3 regions of the Pseudomonas sp. GW822-FHT02E03 genome follow, and region 2 is predicted to be linked to each of the others. Evidence: predicted binding sites of a transcription regulator. Region 2 holds the regulator's gene; each other region holds the start of a gene.

Region 1 (5,765 bases), on a different contig from region 2:
TCTCCGGCCTCAGCCGGTTGTACGCCGGCGATCAGAAGAAACAAGGTTGGCTATTGGGTTACTCGTCCTTGACCGCTTATGAAATCGAAGCCGCCATGCTGCACCTGGCCAATGCGCTGAAAACCAGGTAGAGCAGCGTCAAGCGGCCAGTGGCCCAAGGCATGGAGTCAGCGTCACCCCTTGGTCAGATCAACCAACGGCGTCTGCCGCACCTCAGTCTCCCGCCCACCCTGAATCTCGCTCACCCGCTTCAACGCCTTATCCACAGCCACCTTATCCGCCAACAAGCTGTAGCTGATCCCGAACTGCTTCTGTTCCTTCGGCCCAATCGTCGGCACCAGGTTCAGTGGCCGCTGATACCGGCGGTTGTAGGAAAAACTCGTCCCCGGCTCCAGCCCCGTGACATAGCCCTGCCCTTGGGTATCGGTGTTTTTCCACAGGGAAAACACGGGCAGTGTTTGAGTATTGAAGCCGACCGAGACACCCAGGCTGCCGGCCTTGTTATGCAGCACGGTCAGCGTATCGCCCTTGGCATCGGCATACGGCACCACGTTGTAGACCGTTTCGTCGTAGTCCTTGGTCGGTGCGCGGTAGGTTTGCCAGTCCGGCAAGTCTCCTTTGGCCTTGTCATTGAACGGCGATACCTGTTTCACCGGCGCGGCGAAGCGGGCGCCCTGCTCCAGGAATGGGGTGCTGAAGTTGCTGTGATACAGCGCCTGGTATTCCTTCGGATAGTCGCCGTTGTTGGTCAGGGTGTCGTTGAGGGCGAACGCTACGCTGCCGGGTTCGGTGACCAGTTCGGTTGCGACGGAGAAGTCGACTTTCTTGAACGCCTGTTCTTTCAGCTCGCCGCGCAGGGTGATGGCGTACGGCGGTTTTTCATCGATGTGCAGGGTGACTTTGTTCGCGGGGATGTTGGCGGCGCGACCGTGCAGGGTCAGCAGTTCACCATTGTCGATGCCGGGGTGGCCGACCCATTCGTAGCCGCAGCGGGTGACCAGTTCGTTGAAACCTTCCAGCCAGCCCAGGCCACCTCGGCCGTTGAGTTCGATGAAGGATGGATTGACCACTTCCTTGACCGGCGAATCCCAGCCCATACGCACATTGCCGACCGAGGCCTGCAGGACGTTCATGCCACGAGTCGGTACCACCGAGAGTTTCATTGTGCCGTTATCAATGTCGACGATGCTGACACCCTCCTGCCGACCGCCATGCAAGGTGCGTAGGGTCACACTGAAGGGTTTGTCGGTTTTTACCCCGAGTTGCTGGCTGGTGATCTGCCAGTTCTGGGCGGCTTTGTCGGTGTCGAGCAGGACGTAGTCCCAAGCCATGGCTTGGGAAGCAGCGGACAGTGCGCTGAGAGCAACGAAGAGTTTGAGCGGGGTCATGGCAGCAGCCTTTCTTGGAGTTGTGCCAATTTTATAGACTTGAAGAAACGTTTCAGCAAGCATAAAAATCGAGACACTGGTGCTAAATGCCAAGTAATACGACTAGAGAGGAATTGATCCGCAGATTTGGGACAAATCCTTGAATTGGGGTCGATCCCTTCGCGAGCAAGCCCGCTCCCACATTTGATCTCGGGTGTTCACACATACTGTGTTCACCGCAGATCTACTGTGGGAGCGGGCTTGCTCGCGAAGGGATTTCAGAGGCGACTCAACGAAACCGGTCAACCTCATGCCGCAAGTCCGCCGCCAGCTTCTCCAGCTCTTTGGCAGTCACAGCCAGGTTCGACACCACTTCGCGCTGTTCACTGTTCGCCAAAGCGATGCTTTGCAGATTGCTGCTGAGCAAGGTCGCGGTGCTGCTTTGTTCCTGGGTCGCGGTGGTGATGGCGGCGAATTGCTGACCGGCCGAGCGGCTTTGCTCATCGATCCGTGCCAGCGCCGAGGCGACGTTGGCGTTGCGCGACAGGCCTTCCTGCATCAGCACGTTGCCCTGCTCCATGGTGCTGATGGCGTTGCCGGTTTCCTGCTGGATGCTTTGGATCATCCCGGAAATTTCATCAGTGGCCTGGCGCGTACGCGAGGCCAGGTTGCGCACCTCATCGGCCACCACCGCAAACCCGCGGCCCTGCTCACCGGCGCGGGCGGCTTCGATGGCGGCGTTGAGCGCCAGCAAGTTGGTTTGTTCGGCGATCGCGGTAATCACCCCGACAATGCCGCCGATTTCCTGGGAGCGCTGCCCCAAGGTATTGATCACCGTCGCGGTGCTGTTCAGAGCACCGGCGATTTGCTCCAGGGATGAGGACGCTTCGTCCATCGACGTACGACCGATCTGGGTTTGTTGTGCGTTTTCCTGCGCCAGTCGCTGGGTATTGCCCATGTTGTCGGCGATGTTCAACGAGGTGGCGCTGAATTCTTCTACGGCGCCGGCCATGCTGGTGATTTCGCCGGACTGCTGTTCCATCCCTTCATAGGCGCCACCGGACAAACCGGACAACGCCTGGGCACGGCTGTTGACCTCTCCCGAGGCCTTACGAATGTGCTCGACCATGGTCGACAAGGCCTGGCTCATCTGGTTGAAGGCGCGGGCAAGTTGACCGATTTCGTCGTTGCTCGACACGTTCAGGCGCACACTCAAATCACCGGCGCCCAAGGCTTCGGCCTGACGCACCAGATCCCCCAGCGGCGCCAGTTTGCTGCGCAGCAACCAGACCGCCGCACCGACCGCCAGCAACATCGCCAGCAGACTGCCGATCGCCAATTGAATACCGACGCTCCAGGTCACCGCGCGGATTTCGGTTTTCGGCATGCTCGCCACCACCGACCACGGCCCGCCTTCGAACGGCACGGCAACACTGTAAAAGTCTTGCGACTTGTCGTTCCAGAAGTCGCCTTTGCCCGGTGTCTTGGCCAGACCGACGATGCTCGGGACCGCCTGATCCAGCGCTTGCACACCGGCAATCGGCACCAGCCATTTGCCTTGTTCATCCAACAACGCCAGGGAACCGGTCTGGCCGATGCGGAAGCGTTTGAGGTTGGCGAACTGCGCGTTCTGCGCGTCGGTGTAATCGAATCCTACGTACAGCACGGCAATGATCTTACCGCTGCTGTCGCGTACGGGGGTGTACTGCGACATGTAGAAGCGTTCGAACAGCAACGCTCGCCCCACATAACTCTGCCCCGCCATCAAACGGGCGTAAGCCGGGTTCGCGTGGTCGAGCAGAGTGCCAATGGCACGGCTGCCGTCTTGTTTGGTGACATTGGTGCTGACCCGAATGAATTCTTCTCCGCTGCGCACGAACACGGTCGCAACACCAGCGGTCATCTGCTTGAACTCGTCGACTTCCGCAAAGTTGTTGTTCAACACTTCACTGCCCAAGTGCAGGCCCGGGGTCTGCACACCCGCCACGGTCACCGGCTCATCCGGATGCACGCTCAAACCGGCGCTGAAGCGCTTCTCGAACAGGCCGGCCAGGCGCTGGGTGCTTTCACGCAAAGTGCCGTGAAAGGTGCTCAACTGATCGGCAAGCAAGCGGGCCTCACTGGCCAGATGCTCTTCGCGGGTGGCGAGGTTGGCGGTGTCCAGCGAGCGCAGGGCGAACACGGTACTGCCGCTGATGACAATCGCCAGAATCACGGCAAGCGCAAGACCCAGCTGTGAGGCAATCCGAGCACGAGGTTGAGACATGACAGCTCCTGACCCAGTGGCCGGATCATTCTGATCCATCGCACACTCGGCAAAATTTCTGATTGTGGGGAAAACACGGAACCTGCACCAAGGTCCCATCAGCAGATTTTCGGCGGCAACACTGAATACTTGAGTAATTAACGGGGATATGGCTCAAGGCCGCCATTGCGGCGGCTCTATCGATTCAGCCCAAGCGTTCGACATCCGGTAATTCCATGGCCCGGACTTCGCCTTGCAGGAAATCGCTGAGGCGACGCAAACGTTCGCCGCCGGGGCGGGTTTTCGGCCAGACCAAGTAATAATTCTCACCACTGGCGACGGCCGTCGGCCACGGCAAACTCAGACGTCCCTGTGCGACATCCTCCGCCACCATCAGCAAATCGCCCATGGACACGCCGTAACCTCGGGCAGCGGCGATCATGCCCAGCTCCAGCGTGTCGAACACCTGCCCACCCTTGAGCGAGACTTGATCGGTCAGGCCCATGCGCTCCAGCCAGTTGCGCCAGTCGCGGCGGTCCGGCGTCGGGTGCAGCAACTCGGTACTGGCCAGGCGCGCAACGTCCCATGGTTGATCCTTCAGAAGATTCGGCGCGCCTACCGGAATCAGCTCTTCGGGGAACAGGAAAGTCGCCTCCCAGTCTGGGGGAAAATGCCCGTTGCTGAGGATGACGGCGCAGTCGAAGGGCTCATGGTTGAAGTCCACCGTATCGATGTCCATCCAGGCGCTGGTCAGTTGCACTTCGTTGCCCGGGCGCAAGTGTCGAAAACGGCTGAGCCGCGCCAACAGCCAGCGCATGGTCAGGGTCGATGGGGCTTTCATGCGCAGAATGTCGTCCTCGGCACGCAAGGTATTGCAGGCCCGCTCGAGGGCGGTGAAGCCTTCACGAATGCCGGGCAGGATCAGCCGCGCCGATTCGGTCAGTTGCAGGTTGCGCCCGCTGCGATGAAACAGCCGACAGGCAAAATGCTCTTCGAGCGTACGAATGTGCCGACTGACCGCACTTTGCGTGATCGACAGTTCTTCGGCCGCGCGGGTAAACGAGCTATGCCGCGCCGCCGCTTCGAATGCTCGAAGGGCGTACAAGGGAGGAAGACGACGGGACATCAGGAAGGCTCCTATAGCGCGATGGAATCAACTTATCAGAAACTCCCCAGCATGAGTTTTAATCATGCCACCCATCCTTTTTATCCCTTTGTGCAAACCCCGCAGAGCGCCGAGAATCGACGCTTCCTGTTATCTCTGACAATCGAGCGTGATGACCATGCAGCATCCAGCGCGTATTGAACTCTGGGCCATCCTGCGGCTGGCGGGGCCGTTGATTGCCTCGCAGTTGGCGCACATGTTGATGGTCCTCACCGACACGTTGATGATGGCGCGCCTGAGCCCCGAAGCGCTGGCCGGCGGCGGTCTGGGTGCAGCGACGTATTCGTTCGTGTCGATCTTCTGCATTGGCGTGATCGCCGCCGTCGGCACCCTGGTGGCGATTCGTCAGGGTGCGGGCGACATCATTGGCGCAGCGCGGCTGACCCAGGCCGGGCTGTGGCTGGCCTGGTTGATGGCGCTGGTGGCGGGTTTGCTGCTGTGGAACCTCAAACCGGTGTTGCTGCTGTTCGGCCAGACCGAAACCAACGTCCAGGCTGCCGGCCAGTTTCTGTTGATCCTGCCGTTCGCCCTGCCTGGCTACCTGAGCTTCATGGCGCTGCGTGGTTTCACCAGCGCCATCGGCCGGGCGACACCGGTGATGGTCATCAGCCTCGCCGGCACCGTGGCTAACTTCCTGCTCAACTATGCGTTGATCACCGGCATGTTCGGTCTACCGAAAATGGGCCTGGTGGGCATCGGCCTGGTCACGGCGATCGTTGCCAACCTGATGGCGCTGGCGCTCGCGCTGCATATTCGTCGGCATCCGGCCTACGACGCGTATCCATTGCGCCAGGGTCTGTCGCGGCCCAACCGTCAGTACTTGAAAGAATTGTGGCGCCTGGGCCTGCCGATTGGCGGCACCTATGCGGTGGAAGTCGGTCTATTCGCCTTCGCCGCGCTGTGCATGGGCACCATGGGCAGTACGCAACTGGCGGCGCACCAGATCGCCCTGCAAATCGTTTCGGTGGCGTTCATGATTCCGGCGGGG
Region 2 (5,765 bases):
GGATCACCACATGGCCTTCGCGCTGCTCTTCGTGAGCGGCGGAGCTGACCAGCCAGCGCTTGAGATAGAACAGCGGCAGCGCCTTGTCCCGCACGATCACCACTTCCTGGCCGTCCACCACGTTGGTGCGCGACAGGTCGAGGTGGAAGATCTCGTTGACGTTCACCAGCGGGAACGCGAACGCCTGGTTGCCGAGCATGACCATCAGCGTCGGCATGATCGCCAGGGTCAACGGGACCTTGATGACGATCTTCGAGCCCTTGCCCTTGGTCGAGTAGATATTGATGGTGCCGTTGAGCTGGGCGATCTTGGTTTTCACCACGTCCATGCCCACGCCGCGCCCGGAGACGTCGGAAATCTCGGTCTTGGTCGAGAACCCCGGAGCGAAGATCAGGTTGAAACAATCGGTCTCGCTGAGACGGTCCGCCGCATCCTTGTCCATCAGGCCTTTCTTCACGGCGATACCGCGCAGAACATCGGCGTCCATGCCTTTGCCATCATCGGAGATGGACAGCAGGATATGGTCGCCTTCCTGTTCCGCGGACAGAATCACCTTGCCGCTGCGCGGCTTGCCCATCGCTTCGCGCTCAGCCGGCTCTTCAATACCGTGGTCGACCGAGTTGCGCACCAAGTGGACCAGCGGGTCGGCCAGGGCCTCGACGAGGTTCTTGTCGAGGTCGGTTTCTTCGCCGACCAGCTCCAGGTTGATCTCTTTCTTGAGCTGGCGAGCCAGGTCGCGAACCAGACGCGGGAAGCGCCCGAAGACTTTCTTGATCGGCTGCATCCGGGTCTTCATGACCGCGGTTTGCAGGTCGGCCGTAACCACGTCGAGGTTCGACACGGCCTTGGACATGGCTTCGTCGCCGCTGTTGAGGCCCAGGCGGACCAGGCGGTTACGCACCAGTACCAGCTCGCCGACCATGTTCATGATCTCGTCGAGACGCGCGGTATCGACCCGCACGGTGGTCTCGGCTTCGCTGGCCGGTTTTTCCGGTGGCGGTGCGGCCGGGGCACGAGCAGGTGCCGGTGCAGCAGCGGCGGCGGCCGGTTTCGGCGCTTCGGCTTTTGGCTCGGGCGCTTTGGCCACAGGTTTCGCAACCGGTGCTGGCGCCTTGGCGACAGGAGCAGAAACCACTGCGCCAGTGCCAACCTCGGTGAACTTGCCTTTGCCATGCAATTCGTCGAGCAGTGATTCGAACTCGTGATCGGAGATCAGATCGTCGCCGGCCGCTTTAGCGGTTGGCGCAGCCGGGGCCGGAGCCGAAGCAATCGCCGACTCCAATGCATCGACGGCAAAGTTACCCTTGCCGTGCAGCTGATCGAGCAGTGCTTCGAACTCGTCGTCGGTAATATCGGAGCTGTCGCCTGCCGCTTTCGGGGCAGCCGGTGCGGCGGGCGCCGCGACTACTGCATCGACGGCGAACTGGCCTTTGCCGTGCAATTGATCGAGCAACGACTCGAACTCGGCATCGGTGATTTCGTCGCTGGCCGAGGCATCGCTGGTCGGCACTGGCGCAGCCGCTGGAGCCTCGGCTTGAGCCTTGACGGCATTCAGCGAGTCCAGCAGTTGTTCGAATTCGTTATCCGTGATGTCGCCCGATTCTTCAGCGGCAGGCTCTTCCACCACCTCGGCGACCGGTGCCGACTCATCGGCGGTTTGCGGCTCGGCCAGACGGGCCAACGCTGCAAGCAACTCAGGCGTGGCAGCCGTAATCGGGCTGCGTTCGCGGACTTCGCTGAACATGCCGTTCACCGCGTCCAGTGCTTCGAGAACCACGTCCATCAGTTCCGAGTCGACGCGTCGTTCACCCTTGCGCAGGATGTCGAACACGTTCTCGGCGATGTGACAGCACTCCACCAGCTCGTTGAGCTGGAGGAAGCCGGCGCCCCCTTTTACAGTGTGAAAACCGCGAAAAATTGCATTGAGCAAATCCGCATCATCCGGTCGGCTTTCAAGCTCGACCAGCTGTTCGGACAGTTGCTCTAGAATCTCGCCGGCCTCAACCAGGAAATCCTGAAGGATCTCTTCATCGGCGCCGAAGCTCATTAAGGGGGGTGCTCCTAAAGGTCTAAAAACCTAAAAAACCTAAAATGCTAAAACTCTAAAATCCTAGGCTGGATAACAAATCGTCCACATCGTCCTGACCGGACACAACGTCTTCTCTTTTATCGGCATGAATCTGCGGACCTTCACCCTGAGAGAGATGTTTTTGCGGATCTTTTTCAGCCAGCATCGCTTCACGGTCATGTTCGATGCCCGCAAAGCGGTCGACCTGACTGGCCATGAGCACGAGCTTGAGCAGGTTGCTTTCAACTTCGGTGACCAACTGGGTCACGCGCTTGATCACCTGACCGGTGAGGTCCTGGTAATCCTGGGCCAGCAGAATGTCGTTGAGGTTGCTCGACACGACGCGGTTGTCTTCACTGCTGCGGGTCAGGAAACCGTCGACCCGCCGGGCCAGTTCACGGAACTCTTCAGCCCCGACTTCGCGACGCATGAACCGTCCCCAATCCGTGCTCAGCGCCTGAGCCTCGTCGCTCAGGCTGTTGATCAGCGGCGTGGCGTTTTCCACCAGGTCCATGGTGCGGTTGGCCGCGGCCTCGGTCAGCTTGACCACATACCCCAGGCGCTCGGTGGCATCCGTGATCTGAGACACTTCCTCGGCTTGCGGCATGTGCGGGTCAATCTGGAAATTGACGATCGCGCTATGCAGCTCGCGGGTGAGCTTGCCCACTTCCTGATACAGGCCGCGGTCACGGGTCTGGTTGAGCTCATGGATCAGTTGCACAGCGTCGCCGAACCTGCCTTTTTCAAGGCTTTCGACCAGTTCGACCGCGTGTTTTTTCAGGGTCGACTCAAAATCGCCCTGTGAAGATTCGTTATGCTCCATAGCTCCCCCGTGACGGACTGGCTTTGCACATCAACCGATGCGTTCGAAGATCTTTTCAATCTTGTCTTTCAACGCTTGAGCCGTGAATGGCTTGACCACATAGCCGTTCACGCCCGCCTGAGCGGCTTCGATGATTTGCTCGCGCTTGGCTTCGGCCGTGACCATCAACACCGGCAGGTGTTTGAGTTTTTCATCGGCACGCACGTGGCGCAGCAGATCAATACCGGTCATGCCGGGCATGTTCCAGTCCGTCACCAGAAAGTCGATGCTCCCGCTGTTGAGGACCGGAATCGCGGTAATACCGTCATCCGCCTCGACCGTGTTGGTGAACCCAAGGTCACGCAACAGGTTTTTTATGATCCGCCGCATCGTTGAGAAGTCATCAACGATGAGGATTTTCATATTCTTGTCCAATTCGACCTCCAAGCAGTCTTAAAACGCGCGCAGCACCTGAACGCGCCGTTCAATCAATTCGGCGTAACACTCAACAGTTGTATGGATTACAACGGGCCGTGGCCGATGCAGCAAAATGCCGTACCCACCTCGTTCGCAGTGTCCCCACACTGCCTGTCAGCGCGCTCGCCACTCCCCCAAACGCCCCCGCAAACGGGCCGCGCACTGGCTGTGTAACTGGCTGACCCGCGATTCGCTGACCCCCAGGACCTCACCGATTTCCTTGAGATTCAACTCTTCGTCGTAGTACAGCGCCAACACCAGTCGCTCACGCTCCGGCAAATTGGCAATCGCGTCCGCCAGCGCCGCCTGGAAGCGTTCATCTTCCAGATCGCGCGACGGCTCGAGATGAGCACTGGCGCCATCCTCGTGCAGCCCTTCGTGTTCGCCGTCCTGCAACAGATCGTCGAAACTGAATAACCGGCTACCGAGGGTGTCGTTCAAAATCCCGTAATAATCGTCGAGACTCAATTGGAGTTCGGCCGCAACTTCGTGATCTTTAGCGTCACGGCCGGTTTTAGCTTCAATCGAGCGAATTGCGTCGCTGACCATGCGGGTATTGCGGTGAACCGAACGTGGCGCCCAGTCCCCCTTGCGCACTTCATCGAGCATCGCGCCGCGGATTCGAATGCCCGCGTACGTCTCGAAGCTCGCGCCTTTGCTGGCGTCGTATTTGGTTGATACTTCAAGCAGGCCGATCATCCCGGCCTGGATCAGGTCTTCGACCTGGACACTGGCCGGCAAACGCGCCAGCAAGTGATAGGCAATGCGTTTGACCAGTGGCGCGTAACGCTCGATCAGCTCGTACTGCGCGTCACGTGCCGACTTCTTGTAGAGGTTGTAGCCACTGGCTGTCATAGGACGGGTCCTGCGGTCTGTTGCACGAGGCGTTCGACGAAAAACTCCAGGTGCCCACGCGGGTTGGCCGGCAGTGGCCATGTATCGACCTTCTGCGCAATGGCCTTGAACGCCAGGGCGCACTTGGAACGCGGGAAGGCTTCGTAGACAGCACGCTGCTTCTGCACGGCCTTGCGCACGCTTTCGTCGTAAGGCACGGCACCGACGTATTGTAAGGCGACGTCGAGGAAACGATCCGTGACCTTGGTCAACTTGGCGAACAGATTGCGGCCTTCCTGCGGGCTCTGCGCCATGTTGGCCAGGACGCGGAAGCGGTTCATGCCGTAGTCGCGATTCAACAATTTGATCAGCGCGTAGGCGTCGGTAATCGAGGTCGGCTCATCGCACACCACCAGCAGCACTTCCTGGGCTGCACGAACGAAACTGACTACCGAGTCACCAATCCCCGCAGCGGTGTCGATCACCAATACGTCGAGGTTGTCGCCGATGTCGCTGAAGGCCTGGATCAGGCCGGCATGCTGGGCCGGGCTCAAATGAACCATGCTCTGGGTGCCGGACGCCGCCGGGACGATGCGGATGCCGCCGGGCCCTTGCAACAGTACGTCGCGCAGCTCACAGCGGCCTTCGATCACGTCGGCCAAGGTGCGTTTGGGTGTCAGTCCCAGCAGGACGTCGACGTTCGCCAGTCCCAGATCGGCATCCAGCAGCATGACGCGCCGGCCGAGCTCAGCTAGAGCCAGGGACAAGTTCACTGACACGTTAGTCTTCCCGACGCCACCTTTGCCGCCGGTCACCGCGATCACCTGTACGGGATGCATGCTGCCCATGTTATTTCTTTACCTTGTCTTACTTAGACGGAGGCCACATTACTGGCTGCGCGTTCATCAACGGAACAATGCATGGCAGACCATCGATGTAGGTACAAAAACTGTTCATTAGTACCTCAGCCAACCTGCTTGGTCGGGCTGTGGTAAATATCAGCGAACATGTCAGCCATGGCTTCTTCGCTGGGTTCTTCCTGCATTTGTACGCTGACGGCGCGGCTGACCAACTGATGACAACGCGGCAGATGCAAATCATCCGGAATCCGCGGACCATCGGTCAGGTAAGCCACCGGCAACTCATGGCTGATAGCCAGGCTCAACACCTCGCCCAGACTTGCCGTTTCATCCAGTTTAGTCAGGATGCAGCCGGCGAGGCCGCAACGTTTGTAACTGTGATAAGCGGCAGTTAGAACCTGTTTCTGGCTAGTGGTTGCCAAGACCAGATAATTTTTTGATTTGATGCCACGTCCAGCCAGGCTTTCGAGCTGCATGCGCAATGCCGGGTCGCTGGCCTGAAGGCCGGCGGTATCGATCAGCACCACGCGTTTGCGCAGCAAAGGCTCCAGCGCCTGCACCAGCGATTGACCCGGGTCGACGTGGGTGACCGACACGTTGAGGATGCGGCCCAGGGTCTTGAGCTGTTCCTGAGCGCCGATGCGATAGCTGTCCATGCTCACCAGCGCAATGTTTTGCGCGCCGTACTTGAGCACATAACGGGCTGCGAGCTTGGCCAGCGTGG
Region 3 (5,765 bases), on a different contig from region 2:
TGTTTCATTGAGGTTGGCCACGCTCTGCTGGTTCAACAGGTTGATCTGGTTGACGTCGACGTTGAGGGTTTCCACCACGGCGGTCTGCTCTTCGGTCGCTGCGGCCACCGACTGGTTCATGCCGTCGATTTCGCCGATGCGCTGGGTCACGCTGACCAGTCGCAGGCCGGCCTGGTTCGCCACTTCGACACTCTGCTCGCTGGATGCCTGACTGGCATTCATCGTGGTCACCGCTTCGCGAGAACCGATCTGCAGCGAGCTGATCATCTTGTGGATCTCTTCCGCCGATTCCTGGGTGCGATGAGCAAGGTTGCGCACCTCGTCCGCCACCACCGCAAAACCACGACCGGCCTCACCGGCGCGGGCCGCTTCGATGGCCGCGTTGAGCGCCAGCAAATTGGTCTGTTGGGAAATACCTTTGATCACATCGAGAATGTGGCCGATGTTGTCGGTGCTCGCGTTCAGGGTTTCGATCTGCGTGCAGGACAGGCTGATTTTCTGCGACAGCTCGGTCATGGCCAGGATAGTTTTTTCCACCACCTGACGACCGTCATCGGCCTGCTCGCTCGCGCCGCTGGCGTGTTGCGAAGCATCGGCGGCGTTGCGGGCGATTTCCTGGGTGGCGGCGCCCAACTGGTTGATCGCCGCAGCCACACTGTTGGTGCGGGCGCTTTGTTCGTCGGAGCCGACGATCGAAGCGTTGGACGACGCCATCACCCGTTGCGACAGGTCATGAACCTGACGGGTCGCCGAGGACACTTCGCAAATCGATGCGTGAATCCGCTCCACGAATTGGTTGAAAGAGCCGCCCAACTCGCCGAACTCATCTTTGCTTTCTACCACCAGACGACGGGTCAGGTCGCCCTCGCCCTGAGCGATGTCCTGCATCGCACGACCCATCGTGGTCAGCGGACGCATCAGTACGTTGATCAGCAGACTCAGCAACACTGCAATGGCGGTCACGGCGATGAACATCGCGATCAGCGCCGAAGTGCGGAACTGGCTCAGTGGTGCGTAGGCCTTGGCCTTGTCGATCGACAGACCGATGTACCACTCGGCATTTGGCAAACCACTCACCGGCGTGAACGAGAGGATGCGGTCTTGCTTGTTCAGTTCTACTTCCTGATTGCCTTTCCCGATGCGGACACTGGAACCCGGATAGATGTCTTTCAGGTTCTTCATCACCTGATCCTTGTCCGGGCTGACGATCACCTGACCGTCGGCGCTGACGAGGAACGCGTGACCGATGCCACCGAAGTCCACCGAGTTGATGATCTTCACCAGGGTTTCCAGACTGAGGTCACCGCCGACGACGCCCAGCAGTTCGCCTTGCTTTTTCACCGGCATGGCGATGGTCACCACTAACCCGCCGACCGCGGCCATGTAAGGCGGGGTCAGCATGGTCTTGTCGGCGACCACGGCTTGTTTGTACCAGGGGCGCTGACGCGGATCGTAGCCGTCCGGCATCTTCGCGTCAGGGCGCTGGGTGAACACACCATTGGCCTGCCCGACGTAGGTGAACTGGAAGTTCGAGGTGAGGGCAGGTTGATCGACCAGCCCCGGCAAATCGGCATTGGCGCCTTGATGAGCGATGTTCTGCGCGAGGTTTTCCAGGACCAGCACCCGGCCGCTCATCCAGTTCTGCACGCTGCTGGCAGTCAGCTCGCCAGCTTGTTCAACGGAAGACTCGAGGTTTTGTCGGATGGTGTTTCGCTGCAGATAGTCGTTGTACAAAGTGAACAACGCAAATGCCAACACCACGACGCCTGAAGCGGCCAGCAGAATTTTATGGCTGAACTTGAGATTCATTTCATGGGACTTCTTATGCAAAAAAGTGGGGATGCGTTCCGGGTTGCAACATTCCATGTAACAGCGCAGACGGCATTCTTGGGCCGCTCTACTTTGGTGCACGCATGTCTCACCAGTCTGTCGGCACGAGCGGGAGAAATCTTAGGGGTTTGTACGAAACCCGTCGGATAACCGCCGAACGGCGTGCCAGAGCGCGCGAATAGCAGTGTTTGCTGGTGGCTGCTCGAACGGCAGTTGCAAATTTCCCGACCCTTGATGACAATGCGACTAATTATCATTTGTGACGTCGGGCTGTCGCGTTCATGTCTTCACCTGAGTTTGCAGTACAGGCGCTTTACAGCAGCCATCACGGGTGGCTCAACACGTGGCTACGTGCGCGATTGGGCAATGCAGCCGATGCGGCGGATCTGGCTCAGGACACGTTCGTCCGGCTGCTGCAAAGAACCGAACGCCTGGAGCTCAAGGCCCCCCGCGCTTTTCTACGAACCATCGCCCGCGGCCTGGTGATCGACCATTGGCGTCGTGAGGAAATCGAGCGCGCGTACCTGGAAACCATCGCCCATTTGCCTGAGGCCGAAACCCCGAGCGCCGAGGCACGGGCATTGGTGCTCGAATTGCTGGAAAGCATCGCCCGCATGCTTGAAGGCCTGAAGCCGAAAGTGCGTCAGGCATTTCTGCTGGCCCAGTGCGAAGGATTTACCCACAAGCAGATCGCCGAACACATGGGATTATCCCTGCGTTCGGTGGAGCGTTATGTGGCCGACGCGCTGTATCACTGCTACGTGCTGCGGTACGAAGCGTGATGCCTGTGGATAACTCAGCACTGAACCGTCGCGGCGAGCCCCATCAGCAGGTGGTTAAACAAGCCATCCATTGGTTGCTGCGCCTGCGTAACAACGCGACCAATCCCAGACTGCGCCAACAATGCGACGTCTGGCGGGCCGAGCACCATGATCACGAACTGGCCTGGCAACGGGTGCAGTCCCTGCAAGCCGAGTTGAGCAGTAATTTGCGCGCGGTGCCCGGGGCTCAAGTCGCCTTCAACACTTTGGAAAACAGCGCGCAGGGATTGGGTCGGCGCCAGGCATTGAAGCTGCTGTCGGGCGCATTGCTGATGGGTTCAGCGGCATGGCTGGGCAAGGATGTCGGCTGGCAACAGTGGACCGCCGACTTCGCCACCGCCACGGGCGAGCGACGCGGTTTCCAGTTACCGGATGGCACGCGCCTGGAGCTCAACACCGCCAGCGCGGTGGATCTGGACTACACCGCGCAGCAGCGCCTGATCAAACTGACTCGCGGCGAGATCGTCGTGACGTGCGGTGGGGCAAGTGAAGGGGTTTCGTTTGATCGACCGTTGCGGGTGCAAAGCCGTCACGGTGTATTCGAAAGTGTGGCTGCGCGCTTCATTGTTCGTCAGGACGCCAACTGCACGCGGCTCAGCGTCACCAGCGGCGTCGTCGCAATCCATTCGCCACGGGCCGCCGATGGGCTGCCGATTCAGGTGCAGGCCGGGCAGAGTTATCTGATCGATCGGAGTCGAGCGCAGTTGGCACCGCCGCAGGACATGGATGCGGGCGCCTGGGTGGATGGCCTGATTGTCACCCGCAACATGCGCCTCGGGGATTTCATTAATGAAGTCGGACGTTACCGTCCCGGCTATCTGACCTGCGCGGCGGATATTGCCCACTTGCGGCTGTCCGGGGTTTTCCGTCTCGACGACACCGACAAACTGCTGGCCATTCTGCCGCAAACCCTGGCGGTGCAACTGCGCTATCGCACTCGCTATTGGGTGACGCTGGAGCGACAGGCCTGAATTATTTTTGGCGGGTTTTCCGAACAAGTCCGGCTTAGTCAGTAAGCACTTCAACTCTGCCTTCAGCGACTTCCTACGGAAACCTACAATGACTGTGCGCGCCATCAGTAAGAACCCTCTCCATTTCGCCGCGGAATCAGGCGTATTGCGCCACGCCATTCGCGCGGCGCTGTTCTCGACCGCACTGGGTGTCGGCCTGTTGCCGACACTTGGCGTTGCTGCACAGGGCAGCGAAGCCAGTAGCCACCGCTACAACATCGCCGCCGGCCCCTTGAGCGATGTGCTCAATCAATTCGCGCGTCAGGCGGGCATCACGCTGTCGACGACTCCGGCTCAAACTCAGGGCCTTCAATCGCCGGGATTACAGGGCGACTATTCGGCGGATCAGGCGTTGAGTCATTTGCTCAATGGCACAGGGCTTGTGGCCGTCAGTCAGGATGGCAGCAGCTATGTGCTGCGGCCCGTTGCTGAAACCGAAGCCCTGGCGCTGCCCGCCACCGACATCAAAGGCTTCGCCCTGGGTAACGCGCTGGGCAGCATGGATGGTTACAACGCAACGCACAGCCAGATCGCCACCAAGACCAGTACCGCGCTGCTGGAAACCTCACAAAGCGTGTCCGTGGTGACCCGCGAGCAAATGGACGACCAAGGCTCGCAAACCGTGTCCCAGGCGATGCGCTACACCCCGGGCGTGCTGACCAACCCTTACGGCGCGACCCACCGTTACGACTACGTGGCGATGCGCGGTTTCAACGACGGCTCGGTGGATAATATTTATCTCGACGGCCTCAAATCCATGGGTGACAGCGGCACCTACAGCACCATGCAGGTAGACCCCTATTTCCTCGAACGAGTCGATATTCTCAAAGGACCGTCGTCGGTGCTCTACGGTCGCAGCTCGCCGGGCGGGCTGGTGGCGTTGACCAGCAAGAAACCGTTGTATGAGCCCTATCATCAGGTTCAGGCCACGGTGGGCACTCAAGGCCAACGTGGCATGGGCTTCGACTTCAGCGGGCCGGTGGATGATGACAAGCGTATTGCCTATCGGCTGACAGGGTTGGCGGATCAGTCCGACACACAGTTCGACCACAATGAGGAAAAGCGCTTCGCCCTGGCGCCGACGGTGAGCATCGATTTCACCGAAGATACCTCGCTGACGCTGCAAGCCTATCTGCAACACGATCCCGACGGCGGCTATCACGGCGGCGTCCCGGCCGATGGCACGATCCATCAGCGCAACGGCAATCGGATCTCCCCCAACTTCTTCGAAGGCGAGCCGGGTGTTGATGGCTTCCAGCGTGATCAACAGTCCTTCGGTTATCAGTTCGAACACCGCTTCAACGACGTCTTCACCGCTCGGCAGAACTTTCGTTATCTCGACTCCAAGGTGAAGATCGATCAGGTTTACGCCTATGGCTGGACTACCCCCACCAGTAACGAGTTGAACCGCTATTACACCGGCGGCGACGAAAAGCTCCACGCCTTTATCGTCGATAACATGCTGCAAGCCGAGTTCTTCACCGGCGCAACCAAACACACCGTGCTGATGGGCGCGGACTACCAGCGACGCAAAACGGTGGTCGACTGGACCAGTGGCGGTCTTGCGCCGATCGATGCGTTCAATCCGGTGTACGGCAATTCGGCCATCGACTTCTACAGCCCGACCAGCTATCTGCGGCGCCTGGAACAGACCGGCGTCTACCTGCAAGACCTGATCGAGATGGATAAGTGGCGCTTCTCTTTGGGCCTGCGTCAGGACTGGGTTGAAACCTCCGATGAAAATCGGCTGGCTGAAGCGGGGCGCCCTGTAGGCACGGAAATCAGTGACGAACGCACCAAGCTGACGGGCCGGGCTGGGGCGCTGTACCTGTTCGATAACGGCATCGCACCGTATATCAGCTACTCCGAGTCGTTCAACCCGAATTCCTACGCGGACAGCGCCGGCAATCCTCTGGCACCGACCGATGGCACCCAGTGGGAAGTGGGCCTGAAGTACCAGCCACCAGGCACCGACAACTTGTTCACGGCGTCGCTGTTCCGCATCGATCAGGAAAACCTGGCGACCAAACTGCCGCAGGAAAACTTCTATCGCGCTGTAGGCGCCGTCCGCTCCCAGGGTCTGGAACTGGAAGCGCACATGCAG

What was found. Region 2 encodes FliA, which starts transcription of late flagellar genes. Its sites were predicted from a motif close to CTAAAGTTTNNNNNNNNNNNGCCGNTAA; they were not measured.
Region 1: the regulator FliA is predicted to act here: its motif matches at 3,740-3,767, upstream of AC1RQB_RS02485 (methyl-accepting chemotaxis protein).
Region 3: the regulator FliA is predicted to act here: its motif matches at 1,927-1,954, upstream of AC1RQB_RS24595 (methyl-accepting chemotaxis protein).

Annotation. Positions count from the first base shown of each region.
Region 1 covers NZ_JBXAOA010000002.1:129,106-134,870, forward strand. Annotated here, with positions in the region: gene pdxR (MocR-like pyridoxine biosynthesis transcription factor PdxR) at 1-131, shown strand, start outside; gene AC1RQB_RS02480 (aldose 1-epimerase family protein) at 174-1,388, opposite strand; gene AC1RQB_RS02485 (methyl-accepting chemotaxis protein) at 1,657-3,633, opposite strand; gene AC1RQB_RS02490 (LysR substrate-binding domain-containing protein) at 3,818-4,738, opposite strand; gene AC1RQB_RS02495 (NorM family multidrug efflux MATE transporter) at 4,896-5,765, shown strand, end outside.
Region 2 covers NZ_JBXAOA010000024.1:17,521-23,285, forward strand. Annotated here, with positions in the region: gene AC1RQB_RS18375 (chemotaxis protein CheA) at 1-2,047, opposite strand, end outside; gene AC1RQB_RS18380 (protein phosphatase CheZ) at 2,103-2,891, opposite strand; gene AC1RQB_RS18385 (chemotaxis response regulator CheY) at 2,922-3,293, opposite strand; gene fliA (RNA polymerase sigma factor FliA) at 3,462-4,202, opposite strand; gene fleN (flagellar synthesis regulator FleN) at 4,199-5,029, opposite strand; gene flhF (flagellar biosynthesis GTPase FlhF) at 5,146-5,765, opposite strand, start outside.
Region 3 covers NZ_JBXAOA010000049.1:1,855-7,619, reverse strand. Annotated here, with positions in the region: gene AC1RQB_RS24595 (methyl-accepting chemotaxis protein) at 1-1,809, opposite strand, end outside; gene AC1RQB_RS24590 (sigma-70 family RNA polymerase sigma factor) at 2,112-2,612, shown strand; gene AC1RQB_RS24585 (FecR domain-containing protein) at 2,612-3,622, shown strand; gene AC1RQB_RS24580 (TonB-dependent siderophore receptor) at 3,711-5,765, shown strand, end outside.